Regions from separate parts of the Streptomyces sp. NPDC054786 genome, predicted to be linked through region 3. Evidence: riboswitches for the same ligand, from Rfam matches in the RefSeq annotation. Region 3 holds a riboswitch; each other region holds the start of a gene.
What was found. Region 3 has a riboswitch for cobalamin ahead of metE (5-methyltetrahydropteroyltriglutamate--homocysteine S-methyltransferase). Riboswitches for the same ligand answer to the same signal wherever they lie in the genome.

Region 1: another riboswitch for cobalamin. It lies ahead of thiI (tRNA uracil 4-sulfurtransferase ThiI); the one in region 3 lies ahead of metE (5-methyltetrahydropteroyltriglutamate--homocysteine S-methyltransferase).
Region 2: another riboswitch for cobalamin. It lies ahead of ACWGI6_RS26610 (prenyltransferase/squalene oxidase repeat-containing protein); the one in region 3 lies ahead of metE (5-methyltetrahydropteroyltriglutamate--homocysteine S-methyltransferase).

What each region holds. Positions count from the first base shown of each region.
Region 1 covers NZ_JBSHAW010000004.1:85,732-90,402, reverse strand. Annotated here, with positions in the region: gene ACWGI6_RS05190 (ABC transporter ATP-binding protein) at 1-155, opposite strand, end outside; gene thiI (tRNA uracil 4-sulfurtransferase ThiI) at 725-2,059, opposite strand; cobalamin riboswitch at 2,213-2,431, opposite strand; gene ACWGI6_RS05180 (iron-containing alcohol dehydrogenase family protein) at 2,607-3,776, opposite strand; gene ACWGI6_RS05175 (NAD(P)-dependent oxidoreductase) at 3,842-4,671, opposite strand, start outside.
Region 2 covers NZ_JBSHAW010000034.1:8,784-13,454, forward strand. Annotated here, with positions in the region: gene ACWGI6_RS26595 (ABC transporter ATP-binding protein) at 1-139, opposite strand, end outside; gene ACWGI6_RS26600 (CbiQ family ECF transporter T component) at 136-1,293, opposite strand; gene ACWGI6_RS26605 (SCO2322 family protein) at 1,290-1,964, opposite strand; gene ACWGI6_RS26610 (prenyltransferase/squalene oxidase repeat-containing protein) at 1,964-3,262, opposite strand; cobalamin riboswitch at 3,432-3,591, opposite strand; gene ACWGI6_RS26615 (MBL fold metallo-hydrolase) at 3,800-4,671, opposite strand, start outside.
Region 3 covers NZ_JBSHAW010000016.1:19,677-24,347, reverse strand. Annotated here, with positions in the region: gene ACWGI6_RS15485 (APC family permease) at 1-405, shown strand, start outside; gene metE (5-methyltetrahydropteroyltriglutamate--homocysteine S-methyltransferase) at 460-2,823, opposite strand; cobalamin riboswitch at 2,982-3,199, opposite strand; gene ACWGI6_RS15475 (aldo/keto reductase) at 3,295-4,353, shown strand; gene ACWGI6_RS15470 (cupredoxin domain-containing protein) at 4,526-4,671, shown strand, end outside.

The DNA of each region.
Region 1 (4,671 bases), on a different contig from region 3:
CGGTCCAGGCCCAGAAACATCCGCATCGTCGTGGACTTGCCCGCCCCGTTCGGGCCCAGGAAACCGGTCACCCGGCCGGCCCGGACCGCGAAGGACAGGTCGTCCACCGCCGGCTTCGCCCCAAATCGTTTGGTCAGCCCCCTGGCCTCCAACACCCCTACGCTCACGAGCACGCTCCGTTCCCGCACAACTGCCATGGTCTTCCCGGTCCTGAGCACCGTACGGACGCAGCCCGGCCCAGCGGGACGCCAGAAAGTCGGAACTCCAGCACCTCCATCGTCCCGATGCGTGACCCGCCCACTGCGACCATCGACCGACAACCGGGTACATCGATCGGACCGGCGAGGGCGAGGTGGCGCGCGCAGGCTTCACGCTGCCGTTCGTCAGTCTGCGCACACGGACAGGCTCGGCCACCGCACCTCCAGCAATCGGAGCGGGCCTCACCGCACATCCAACCGCCACGACCACCAAATTCCGGCGAACCTATGCGGTCACAGCACTAGCAGGACTCCGGTGGAACGGCACCCGCCGACGGTCCGGGAGCGTCGGCGCGCAGCAGGCAGGCATCCATGATCCAGCCATGACGCTCCCGGGACGCGGCACGCAACTCCAGCACCCGGTCGGCAACTTCGGCCGGCGGGCCGGAGACCGGCGGCCAGCGTCACATGCGCCGGATCCCCCGAGCCGATCCCGATCACGAGGATCCGTCGACGGTCCTCTCCGGTCATGAGGACACCGCCCCGGACGGCCTCGACGCACACACGGCCGGACCAGGGCGGCCGGGCGCGGGGCCGCCGTCAGGGCTGTCCGCGCCGGGCTCCGTCTCTCCGTCGGTCTCACCCGGGTACATGACCTGGACGTCGCGCAGCAGACTGTCCACCACGTCGTCCAGGTCGAGGCGCTTCTCCACCGAACGCAGGTCGGTCAGTCCGGCCCGGAGGGAGACCCGGGACGGTGCGAGGAGCTTGCAGCAGTCCTCGTCCGGCAGCACGGAGATCTCCGCGGTGCCGATGGACCGGGCCTCGTCGATGATCTCCTGTTTCTCCCAGCCGACCAGCGGCCGCAGCACCGGCAGGGCGGCGGCCTCGTCGACGGCGGCCATGTTCGCCAGGGTCTGGCTGGCCACCTGTCCCAGGCTGTCACCCGTCACCAGGGCCTCCGCTCGGGTCCGGCCCGCCAGCGCGGAGGCGGCACGGACCATCAGCCGTCGTTGCGCGACGACCTGGAGCCTGCCGGCCCCCGCGATGGCCAGTTGCTTCTGGGCGTGGCCGAGCGCGATGACATGCAGCCGCCCACCGGGCTGGTAGCGGTTGAGTTCCCGGGCGAGGGCGTAAGCCTTGTACACGGAAGCGGCGTTCGTGTACGGAGCGCCGGTGAAGTGGACGAAGTCGCAACTCAGTCCGCGACGCATCGCCCGGTAGGCCGCCACCGGCGAGTCGTACCCGCCGGAGAGCAGCACCAGGGCACGTCCGCCGGAACCGACGGGGAGTCCGCCAGGCCCCTGGTGACGGATCCAGGAGAGATAGCTCTCCTTGCGGTCGATCTCGACCGAGACCCGCACGTCCGGGCTGGTGAGGTTCACCGGCACGGGCCCCAGGGCCTCCTGGACGCGTGCCCCGAGAAAGCGCTCGAACTGCGACGAGGTCATCTCGAAGGTCTTGTCCCGGCGCTTGACCCGCACGGCGAAAGTGATTCCGGGTCGCTCGGCACGGGCGCCGGCCAGCGCTTCCACGGCTGCCTCGGTGAGGTCCGTAACGGTGCTCGGGACGCGCAGGGCGGGCTCCACCGAGTTGAACCCGATCACCCGTCGGGCGCGCTCCACGAGGACATCCAGAGGGACCTCGCCGCCGAGCACGGTCACGCTCTGGCCGGACTTGATCCACGTGGAGCCGCCGACGTCCCGCAGCGCGCGGCGGAGGTTGTCGTGCAGCCGCTCGGTGAACAGGTGCCGATTGCGGCCCTTGAGGAAGATCTCACCATGCTTGAGCAGGACACAGGGCCCGCTCGGGCGGGGCGTACTGGGGGAAGGGACGGAGGGAACGCTCGCTTCGCCGGGCACGAAACTCTCCTTCGCGAGTCGTCGTGAGGACCGGTGCCGGGCCGCGAACGGGATGCGGGCCCGCCCCGCGCACCACGGGCACGGTGGGGTGAAACGCACCACTCGCTCGGCGGTCCCGCTACCGGGTCGCCATGGAGGCGTGCGTGGTGATCGCACCGCGCACGAGCAGTGGCAGGTCTTCGGACTCGTGGGCACATCCCGGAGGACGGGACGCCTACTGGCCGTCGCTTCCCAGGTCACACGCGGACCCAGTGCTTCATGACGGCGGTCGTTCCCACTCACCGCTGCGAGGCAGTCCCGGACTTCCACCGGGTTCCCTCTTGCGACACCCCGTCTGGCGGGCGGGGTGAACCAGCTGCGGGTCCAGGGTAGACAAGGTGGCGCGCGGCCCGTGAACGAGGCGCAGCTCGACCGGCCCCAACCGTCGACCGGCGCGAGCCGTGCCGCCCCCTTGTCCGAGGAACAGCGAGGGGGCGGGGTCGCGCCGCGGGCCTCGCAGCCCGGGGACGAAACTCCGCATCCGCCTCCCGCGATCCCGCGCCGCCCGTCAGTACACCCGGGTGAGGATCTCCAGCACCTCCGCCTCGCTCGGCAGCAGCGGAGCGTTCTTGGTCACCGCGTCCGCGACCGCTCCCGCGGCGATGGCCGGCAGCATTGCGCGGTCGGCGCCCAGTTCGCGCAGGGGCCGCTTGAGGTCCAGTGTTCCGGAGATCTCGCGCACGGCCTGCACCGTGGCCCGTGCCCAGTCGCCGTCCGCGGGCGGGGTGCGGCGCATGGCCCGTCCCACCTGCTCGAACGCGTCCCGGGCCGCCGGAGCGCTGAACACCATGACCTCCTCCAGTACGGCGGCCAGGGCTACTCCGTGCGGGGTTCCGGTGTGAGCGGTGAGCGCGTGGCCGATTCCGTGGACGAGGCCGAGTCCGGAGAGGGTGAGGGCCTGGCCGGCGAGGTGGGCACCCAGCATCAGTGCGGCGCGGGCGTCGAGGTCCGAGCCGTCCCGGTACGCAGTGGGCAGCGCGCCGCTCACCATCGTCACGGCCTGCGTGGCGTAGGCGACGGAGACCGGGTTCGCGCCGCGTGAGGCCAGCGACTCGATGCCGTGGACGAGTGCGTCGATGCCGGTGGCGGCGGTGGCCGGGGCGGGCAGACCGAGCGTCAACTCAGGGTCCAGCAGGGCGATTCGGGGCTTCACGGAAGGGTGACCGAGGTACACCTTGCGGCAGGCTTCGGCGTCCTCGATCACCCCGAAGCCGTTGGTCTCCGCCCCCGTGCCGGACGTGGTGGGGATCGCGATGAGCGGGAGTCCGTCGGCCGCTTCCCATAGACGGCCGGCGTCGGCGGCTACCGCGTCCGGATTGCCGACGAGCAGGGAGATGCCCTTCGCCGCGTCGAGAACGGAGCCGCCGCCGAGTGCGACCACCGCGGCCGGGCCGAAGGCGCGAGCCCGCCTGGCGCCCGCGTCGACGTCGCCGGTGGAGGGGTTGGGCGCCACCTCGTCGTGAACGGCGTACTCGATCCCGCCGGAGTCGAGGATCTTCAGGACGCGTTCGACGACGCCCGCTGCGCGCAGACCCCGGTCGGTGACGACGAAGGCGCGGTGCCGGCCCGTGGTCGTGATCAGCTCGGGGAGCCGGCCGATGTGTCCGGGCCCGAACTCGATGCGGCAGATGGGGTCGATGCTCAGCGGCGCGAGGCTGTCGCGCTGAGGAGAGGCCATGGGTGCGGCTCCTGAGGTGGGTGAGTGTGAGCGTGGGAGCGTGTCCGGCGGTGCCTTCCGGCGGCTCAGAGCACCAGTGCCGCGTCGTCCAGCGCGGCGGCCGGATTCGGCAGACGGAACTCCCGGCCGGCGAGGGACTCGTAGAGGCGGACGGGGCTCATCTCGCCCGCGAGGTCGCCGTGCTCGGCCTTGGCGCGGCGGTAGATCTGCTCGACCAGGGCCGACAGCTCGGTGGACACACCCAGGTCCCGGCCGAGGTCGATGGCGAGCCCCAGGTCCTTGCAGGCGAGTGCCATCGCGAACGAGTCGTCGTAGTCACCGTCGGCGAGCACGCACATGATGTCGCTCTCCAGGAAGTTCGAGGCGGCCGGGCTGGCGAGCAGCGAGCTGCGCAGCACCCCCAGGTCGACGCCCGCCTTCACGCCCATGGCGAGCACCTCGGAGGTGGCGACCAGATGGCTGAACCACAACAGGTTGATCATGAGCTTGACGCTGTATCCGGCGCCGATCGGGCCGACGTGCAGGATCCGGTCGGGGTCACCCATGGCTTCGAGGACCGGCAGCGCGATCCGGAAGTCGTCGTCCGCGCCACCGGCGAAGATCTGCAGCATGCCGGCCTCGGCGCCCCGGGCCATCCCGCTGACCGGCGCGTCGAGTCGGCGCACGCCCCGGGCATCGAGGACCTCGGCGGCTACTCGTTCGGCGGCCGCGGGCGTCGACGTCGACATGTCGATCCACAGCGCGCCCGGCGCCAGCGCCTGCGCCGCACCGCCGCGCAGCAGCACCTCCTCGACGATCCGCGGGTTGGGCAGCATGGTGAGCAGCAGCTCCGCGCCCTCGGCGCAGGCGGCGGGGGAGTCGGCCCAGGTGGCGCCGAGCGCGAGATGTTCGGCGG
Region 2 (4,671 bases), on a different contig from region 3:
TCAGGACGGTGGACTTGCCGACGCCGGAGGGGCCGACCAGCAGGCACAGTTCGCCCTCGGGCACGGTCAGGTCGATGCCCTGGACGGCGGGCGCCGCGGCGTCGCCGTAGGTGACCGAGACCTGCTCGAACCGGATCACTGGGTGGGCTCCTTCGTGCGCGGATCGACAACGGGGGCGCGGCCACGGGACACGGCCCGGTCCGCCCGGTCCGTGCTCGACGGGAGCGGGGCGACGAACGCGGGCAGCAGCCCCACGAGAACGGAGGCGGCCGGCCAGAGGGGGAGGACGGGGGCGGTGAGCGGGACAGCGGGCGGGTGGAGGGCGGCGGGTGCGTAGTCGTTCGCCCAGATCATCAGGGCGGCGACGGCGACGCCGGAGCCCGCGACCAGCCAGGCGCGGACGCCCCACCGGTCGGGCCGGTAGCGGCTGCGCACCGACCGGCGGCCGCCGAGCCACAGCCCGGCGAGCGCCGCCGCCAGTCCGGCGAGCAGCAGCGGCAGCCCGTAGCCGCCCCCGGTGTCGCCCAGCAGCCCGTAGGTTCCGGCACAGATACCGAGCAGCCCGCCGAGAGTGAGGACGGAGGTGAGGTGCCGCACGGCGGGCGGTACCTCGGCGCTACGGCCGTAGCCGCGCGCGTCCATGGCAGCGGCCAGCGCCACCGAGCGCTCCAGCGCGCCCTCCAGGACCGGCAGTCCGACCTGGAGGAGTGCCTTGAAACCGCGGTCGGGGCGGCCGCGCAGCCGACGCGCGGCACGCAGCCGCTGGACATCGGCGACCAGGTTGGGCGCGAAGGTCATCGCGACGACGACCGCGACGCCCGCCTCGTAGAGCGCACCGGGCAGGGACTTCAGCAGCCGGGCCGGGTTGGCGAGCGCGTTGGCGGCACCCACGCAGATGAGGAGAGTGGCCAGTTTCAGCCCGTCGTACAGCGCGAAAACCATGCCCTCGGCGGTGACCCGGCCGCCGATCCGGACGCCCTTCGCCCAGTCCGGCAACGGCACTTCGGGCAGCGTGACAAGGGTGTGCGTACCGGGGATCGGCGAGCCGAGGATGAAGGCGAAGACCAGCCGGATGGCGATCACGACCAGGCCGAGCTTGACGAACGCCCCGTACGAACGGGCCCATGGCGCATCCGTACGCCGGGCCGCGACGACATAGCCGGCCACGCCCACCAGCAGCCCCAGCAGCAGGGGATCGGTGGTGCGGGAGGCCGCGGTGGCCAGGCCGAGCGCCCACAGCCACCAGGCGCCGGCATGCAGCGCGGTGGTACGGGTCGCCTGCGGGGCGCTCATCCGCGTCGGCGGCGCGCCTGCCACACCGCCGCTGCGCCCAGTACGACGACGGCCGCGACACCGCCGACCAGCCCGGCGGACGGGCCGCCGTCACCCCCGCCGCTCGCGTCGCCGCCGTCCGCCGCCGCGCCCGAAGACGGAGAAGCGGACGACGCGGGCCCCTTCGCCCCCTTCACCGGGTCCGCGCACCCCGACGTCGGGTAACCGGCGATGGCGCACAACAAGGCGTTGGAGTCATAGCGCAGCGGCCGGGCGACCGCCGCCAGCGCCTCCCCCGCCGAGGCGTCCTCGGACACCTGGGCACACTCTGTCCTGGCCTTCGGCGGTCGCTCGCCGCCGGGCGCGTCCGCCGCGGTCCCGAAATCGATGACGATGCCGACCCGCTTGCGGCCGTCCTTCGCCGGGGTGCCGTGGCAGATCGCGTCGAAGCCGGCGGCCGCCCGGGGCTTGCCGGCCGCGGCGTAGTCGGCGCTGACGGCGAAGCGGAAGCCCTCCACCGCACCGTCGGCCGGCCGCAGCGTGGCCGGCCCCTCGGTGGCGTACGCCCAGGAACTGCCCGTGCCGTGCCAGAAGGACCAGTAGCGGTACTCCTGCGCCTGGGCGGGCCCGGCGGCCAGACCGGTGACCGTACCGGCCAGCAGCACGGCGCCGGCGATCCTGGTACGCCCCATCAGAGCCGGCTCTTCCTACGGCTGCTCAGCAGGAAGCCGATGCCGGCACCGATGGCGAGGCCGATGCCGATGATCCAGGGCAGGCCCAGGCCGCCCTCGTCCTTGGAGCCGTCGGCGTCCTTCTTCGCCGCGGCGGCCGGCTCGGGGCCGGTGGCGTTGAGCGCGGCCACCAGATCGGTGCCGCCGAAGGAGCGCGGGTCGGTGCCGGTGGCGTGCGCGGCCAGCACCAGCTGGGCGTACGCGGCGGGGCCGTTCCGCTTGGCCCAGTCCGCCGAGTTCTTCTCCAGCCACTTCAGCGGCTTCGCGGCGGCGGCGCCGTGCCGGCCGGCCGCCAGCGCCACCACGGCGTCGGCGGTGTTGCCGACGTCGGGCTGCTTCTCCGCGCCCGGCATCGCGGAGAGCAGATGCTGTCCGTTCTTGTCGAGCTGCGCGACGAGGTAGCCGTCGCCGCCCGCCGCGGCCTGCGCCGGATCGCTGCTGCCCGCCTTCTTGCCTTCGCCGTCCTTACAACTCACCGGCTTGACGGGGGCGTTTGCTCCCTTGCCGGCCGGCTCGACGACAAAGCCCTTGCCGAGCGCTCCGGTCGCGGCGGCCGCGGTGGCGTCGGCGTTCGGGGCCGCGCCCTTGAGCTGGAAGGTGAACGCGCCGCGCGCGTCCTCCTTCGCCTCGCAGCCCAGCCGGAAGGTGAGCAGCCCGTCGTAGGGGGTCTTGCCACCCTTCTTCGACGTCACGGACCGCGGCTTCTCGCCCGCCGCCGCGAGCGCGCCGATGACCACGGAGGTGGAGTTGGCGTCGCTGGCCGAGCCGGCCATCGAGCTCCAGCCGCCGTCGTCGTTCTGCACCGACTTCAGCCAGCTCACGGCCTTCTGCACGGCGCCCCCGTGCCCGCCCAGCGCGGCCAGCGCCTGCACCGCGGCGGCCGTCTGGTTGGTGTCCCGCATGGTCTTGGCGTCGCAGGGCTTGCCCGGCCCGGCCCGGAAGGCGGTGAACGAGCCGTCGGCGCACTGCTGTCCGGCCAGCCACTTCACGGCGGATGCCGCGGGGCGTATGCCCACGGTGTCCTGGGCCAGCAGCGCGAGCGACTGCCGCCAGACCCCGTCGTACTGCGGGTCCTTGGTGCCGTACAGCCCGTCGGGCAGCTTCTTGGGGGATGCGGGCGGGGAGTCCGCGTACGCGGCGGGGGCAGCGGCCGCGCCCAGCACCACCGCGGCCGCCAGCGCCGTGGCGGCGCGGCGCGCCAGGAAGGCGACGGAATGCGGCAAAGGGGCCTGGTGAGCCATGGAAGCCATGGGGGCCATCGGGTCGGTGCCTCTCGGGTCGGGTCGCGGCGATGCTACGCAGCCGCGCTCGGCCGGCCGTCCGCGCGCCGATCCATGAATCGGGCGCGGTGGCACCGGGCTCAGCTCCGTATACCTCGACGGTGCCGCGCACCGGCCGTCCGCACGGGCGGGCGGTTCCGGTGGCGGGAGCCTTGGTCGTGCCCCCTCGGGTGTTCCGGCTCGTACGGCCCTCCGCGCCCGGCCAGGGGCGCGGTGCGGGCAGGCCGTCCTCACGGTTGCGGGTCAGCGCCGGATTTCCACCGGCTTCCCCCGATCGGGTACGGATGAAGTTGTCCCGCACACCTTAACCGGCCCCCGCCCGGCCACTCGCTCGCCCGTACGAGCCGGAACTGCTCGGGGGAGAGCGCCGGGCGGGAATCGGCCGTGGGCCGGGGAGGGCGCCGGGCGGAATCCGGCCGTGGGCCGACCGCGGGCCGGCGTGGGCCGGGCGGCAACCGGCCGCCGCCTCGTCGAGGCCCCTCCCACGGTCCATGGCCCGATGGCCCCGCCCGTCCCTCACACCGCCTGGTACCGCACCGGACAGGACCCCGGCACCCGCTCCGCCTGCCCCTGCTTCACCAGACGGCGCAGATGGGCCTCGGCCTCCGAGACGGCGATATTGCGCGAGGCGTACGGGATCTGCCCCCAGGGGCGGTTCCACTCCATGGCCATGGCCAGCTGCCAGGGAGTGCGGGGTTCGCGCAGCAGCGCCCTCAGCTGGGAGAGCCGTGCCTCGTGGTGGGCGATGAGCTCGCGTACGCGTCCGCCGGCGTCGATGAAGGCGTGCTGGTGGGCGGGCAGCACCTCGGCGGGCGCGAGCCGGCCCACGCGTTGGAGGGAGTCGAGATAGTCGCCCAGGGGATCGTGGAGGTCCCGATCGTGGAGGTCCCTCACGCTCCCACCCTCGTTCGAGCCGGGGGGACGCCCCTCGCCCTCCGGGTCCTCGTACAGGCCGATGTGCGGGGTGATGCCGGGGAGGAGATGGTCGCCGGAGAAGAGCCGGCCGAAGCCGGGGGCCTGCCCCGACGGGTGCTCCTCCTCCAGATGGAGACACACATGACCCGGGGTGTGCCCCGGTGTCCAGATGGCGCGCACCCGGCGCCCCGGCAGATCGAGCAGCTCGCCGGGGCTGATGTCGCGGTCCGGCAGCGCGGCTCCCTGTCCGGGCAGCTTCCGGCCCCGCCCCTGGGCGCGCGCCTCCCGCAGCGGTGCCAGATGCTCGTCCGGTGCGCCCGCCGTCGCGAGCCTGGCGGTCAGGTGGTCGAGCCACCGGCCCGGTTCGGCCTCGCGGGTGCGGCGGACCACGTCGGTATCCGCGGCGTGCATCGCGATCCAGGCGCCGGAGGCCTCTCGCACCTTGGCCGAGAGGCCGTGGTGGTCGGGGTGAT
Region 3 (4,671 bases):
ATCCTGTACTCCATGGGCCGCGACGGGATGCTGCCCGCCGTCTTCCACCGCGTCGACCCCCGCACCGGGACCCCGGTGCTCGGTACGGTCCTGGTCAGCGGGTTCGTCGCCGTACTGGCCGCGGTCTTCCCGCTGGACGTCCTGGCCGATCTGACCAGCCTGGGCACCCTGGTCGCCTTCACCGTGGTCTCGGTGGGCGTGATCATTCTGCGCCGTACCGCGCCCGGTCTCGACCGTGGCTTCAAGGTGCCCGGCTATCCGGCGGTGCCGCTGCTCTCGGTGGCGTTCTGCGGCTATCTGCTCTACGGACTGCCGCTGCCCACCTACCTCCTGTTCGCCGGCTGGCTCGCCGTCGCGCTGGCCGTGTACCTCTGCTACAGCCGCCACCGTTCGCGGCTGCAGTGAGCGACGGGCCGGGGCCGGCACCCCCCACGGGCGCCGGCCCCGGCCCGCCCGCGGTCAGGAAGCCGCGCCGGGCAGACCCCCACGGACCTCGCGGGCCGCGGTGACCAGGTTCTCCAGGGCGGCCCGCACCTCGGGCCAGCCGCGGGTCTTCAGACCGCAGTCGGGGTTGACCCACAGCCGCTCGGCCGGGATGGCGTCGAGTCCCTCACGCAGCATGGCGGTTGCCTCGTGCACGCCCGGTACGCGCGGCGAGTGGATGTCATAGACACCGGGGCCCACCTCGCGCGGATAGCCGGCCGTGGCGAGCTCCCGGGCGGCCTGCATATGGGAGCGGGCCGCCTCCAGGCTGATGACATCGGCGTCGAGGTCGTCGATGGCCTGCAGGATGTCGCCGAACTCCGCGTAGCACATATGGGTGTGGATCTGGGTGTCCGGACGGACGCCGCCGGTCGTGAGGCGGAACGCCTCGGTGGCCCAGGCCAGATACTCCGCACGGTCCGCGGCACGCAGCGGCAGAGTCTCGCGCAGCGCGGGCTCATCGACCTGGATCACCGAACTCCCGGCCGCCTCCAGGTCGTTCACCTCGTCGCGCAGGGCGAGCGCCACCTGGCGCGCCGTCTCGCCCTGCGGCTGGTCGTCGCGGACGAAGGACCAGGCGAGCATGGTGACCGGGCCGGTGAGCATGCCCTTGACCGGCCGGTCAGTGAGCGACTGGGCGTAGGTCGTCCAGCGGACCGTCATCGGCTCGGGGCGGGAGATGTCCCCGGCCAGGATCGGCGGGCGGACATAGCGGGTGCCGTACGACTGGACCCAGCCGTGCCGGGTGGCGAGGTAGCCGGTGAGCTGCTCGGCGAAGTACTGCACCATGTCGTTGCGTTCCGGTTCGCCGTGCACCAGCACATCGATGCCGGCCTTCTCCTGGAAGGCCAGAACCTCGCGGATCTCGGCCGAGATGCGCTCCTCGTACCCCGCGGTGTCGATCCGCCCGGCCCGCAGATCGGCGCGGGCGGTGCGCAGTTCGGCGGTCTGCGGGAACGAGCCGATGGTGGTGGTCGGCAGCAGCGGCAGCCCGAGGTGCGCGCGCTGGGCGGCGGCCCGCTCGGCGTACGGCTGCGAACGGCGGCCGTCGGCGTCGGTGACGGCGGCGGTACGGGCGCGTACCACCGGGTCATGAGTGAGCGCCGAACCGGCCCGGGAAGCCAAGTCCGCGCGGTTGGCGGTGAGTTCGGCCGCGATGGAGTCAGTGCCCTGCGCCAGACCGCGCGCCAGCGTCACGATCTCCGCGGTCTTCTGCCGGGCGAAGGCCAGCCAGCGGGCGATCTGCGGGTCGATGTCGCGCTCGGCGGCGGCGTCCAGCGGGACGTGCAGCAGCGAGCAGGAGGACGACACATCGACCCGGTCGGCCAGGCCGAGGAGCGTACCCAGGGTGGCCAGCGACTTCTCGAAGGAGTTGATCCACACATTGCGGCCGTCGACCACACCGGCGACCAGCCGCTTCCCGGGCAGCCCGCCGACCGCCGCCAGATCCCCGAGATTGCCGGCCGCGGCGCCGGTGAAGTCCAGTGCCAGCCCCTCGACGGGCGCCTTGGCCAGCACCGGCAGCGCTTCGCCCAGCCGGTCGAAGTAGGAGGCGACCAGCAGCCGCGGGCGGTCGGGGAGCGTACCGAGGTCGCGGTAGGCGCGGGCCGCGGCGTTCAGGACGGCGGGGGAGCGGTCCTGCACCAGTGCCGGCTCGTCCAGCTGCACCCAGTCGGCGCCGGCCGCCCGGAGGTCTTCGAGCACCTCGGCGTAGACGGGCAGCAGCCGGTCGAGCAGCGTCAGCGGATCGAAATCGGGCGCGACACTGGGCGCCGGCTTGGCCAGCAGCAGATAGGTGACCGGCCCGACGAGCACCGGGCGGGCGGCCAGCCCGAGACCGAGTGCCTCCGTCAGCTCGGCGACCTGCTTGGCGGAGTCCGCGGCGAAGACCGTGTCGGGCCCCAACTCCGGCACCAGGTAGTGGTAGTTGGTGTCGAACCACTTGGTCATCTCCAGCGGCGCCACGTCCTGGGTGCCGCGGGCCATCGCGAAGTAGACGTCAAGGGGGCATCCCCTGCTCGAGCGAAGCCGAGAGCTTGGGGAAGGGTCGGCGGCCACCGCGGCGCGGTGCCGGGCGGGGATCGCGCCGACCATCACGCTGGTGTCCAGCACGTGGTCGTAGTACGAGAAGTCACCGGTCGGCACCTCGTGGACACCGGCCTCGGCGAGCTGCCGCCAATTGCCGCGGCGCAGCCCGGCGGCGGTGCTGCGGAGGGTGTCGGCGCTGACGCGGCCCTTCCAGTAGCCCTCGATGGCCTTCTTCAGTTCACGGTGCTGCCCCTGACGGGGATAGCCGTGCACGGTGGCGTGTGCTGCCGCGGCTGCGGACATGCTGGTCACGGAACTCTCCTTCGCGAGTATGTCTCCATGGACCACGGGACGGGTCGGGGGCGCGAAGGGACGGCAAACCGGACGGGCCCCGGCGCATTCCCGCCGTATTGTGCCCGTCTGATGTCCGCCGACCCGCCCTCGAGGTCACCGAGATCTCCCCGCGCACCGGTCGCACGGGGGCACTGGCAGGTCTTCGGACTCGTGGGCACATCCACCAAGGGCGGACATCTACTGGCCGTCGCTTCCCAGACCCGGCCGGGCCCAGTGCGTATGACGGCGGTCGTTCCCACTCACCGCTGCGGGGCAGTCCCGGATTTCCACCGGGTTCCCTCTTGCGACGCGCCTGCCTGGCGGACAGGGCGAACCAGTTGCTCCCGCCACCCTAGGGCATGCCGTCAACGCCGTGCCTTGCGCTGGAGCGCGCTCCAGCTCCTAGCGTGAGCGCAGCACCGGAGAGCTGCGCCGATCGAAGGGAACCACGTGCGCTACACACTGTTCGGCAGGACCGGTCTGCGGGTGAGCGAGCTGAGCCTGGGCGCCATGACCATCGGCGACGACTGGGGCTGGGGCGCGGGAAAGGACACCAGCGGCCGGATCCTGGACGCCTACGCGGACGCGGGCGGCAACTTCATCGACACCGCCAACAACTACACCGACGGCGCCTCGGAACGGATCCTGGGGGAGCTGCTCGAAGGCCGGCGGGAGCGCTTCGTCCTGGCGACCAAGTACACCTGCGCGACCCGCAAGGGTGATGTGAATGCGGCGGGCAGCCACCGCAAGAACCTGGTCCGGTCGGTGGAGGAGAGCCTGGAGCGGCTGCGCACCGACCACCTCGATGTGTTGTGGGTGCACGCACGGGACAACTTCACGCCCGTGGAGGAGGTGATGCGGGCGCTCGACGACATGGTGCGGTCGGGAAAAGTGCTCTACATCGGCGTCTCCGACTGGCCGGCCTGGGAGATCGCGCAGGCGAACACCCTCGCCGAGCTGCGCGGCTGGACCGCGTTCGCGGGCTCGCAGCTGCGCTACAACCTGCTGGAGCGGACGCCGGAGCGCGAACTGCTGCCGCAGGCCCGCGCCTTCGACCTGGCCGTACTGGCGTGGGGGCCGCTCGCGGGCGGCCGGCTCACCGGCAAGTACCGCCGCGGGGAGACGGGCCGGCTGGACGTCGTGGGCGAGGACGGCCAACGGGACCACAACACGGAGGAGACCGTCACCGCGGTGCTGGAGATCGCCGAGCAGGGCGGCTGGAGCCCGGCGCAGGTGGCGCTGGCGTGGCTGCGCAGCCGGCCCGGCAACATCATCCCGATCATCGCCGCCACCAAGGAGAGCCAGCTCCTGGACAACCTCGCCTCGGTGGATGTCACGCTGGACGCCGACGCGCTGGCACGGCTCGAACGGAGCAGCGCGGTACCGCTGGGCTTCCCGCACGACTTCCTGCGGGAGCCGGGCATCACCGAGAACGTCTACGGCGACCGCTGGCCCGAGATCGAGGACCGGCGCTCCACGTATCGCCGTACGACCAGCGAGATCCGCTGACCGGTACGGCCTCGCCGCGCACGGAACGGCGACGGCGCCCGTCGCCCGCCCTGCCGGCCGCCCGGTACGCCGAACGCCGCCGCCCGGATGGCCGGGCGGCGGCGTCTGCGGTCTATTGAGGTGTGCGGCCCGCCGAGGCCGGACCGGCCGGACCGAAGGAGACGGACGCCCGATGAGGAAGACCGCCAGGACGGCCGTCGCCGTGGCTGCCGTCGCCCTGTTCGCCGCGGGCCTCGGCAGCTGCTCGCACACCGGCGGCGGCACCGCCCCGTCGAGATCCCGCACCCCCACGGCGAAGCCGAGCCCCGGCGCACCGGC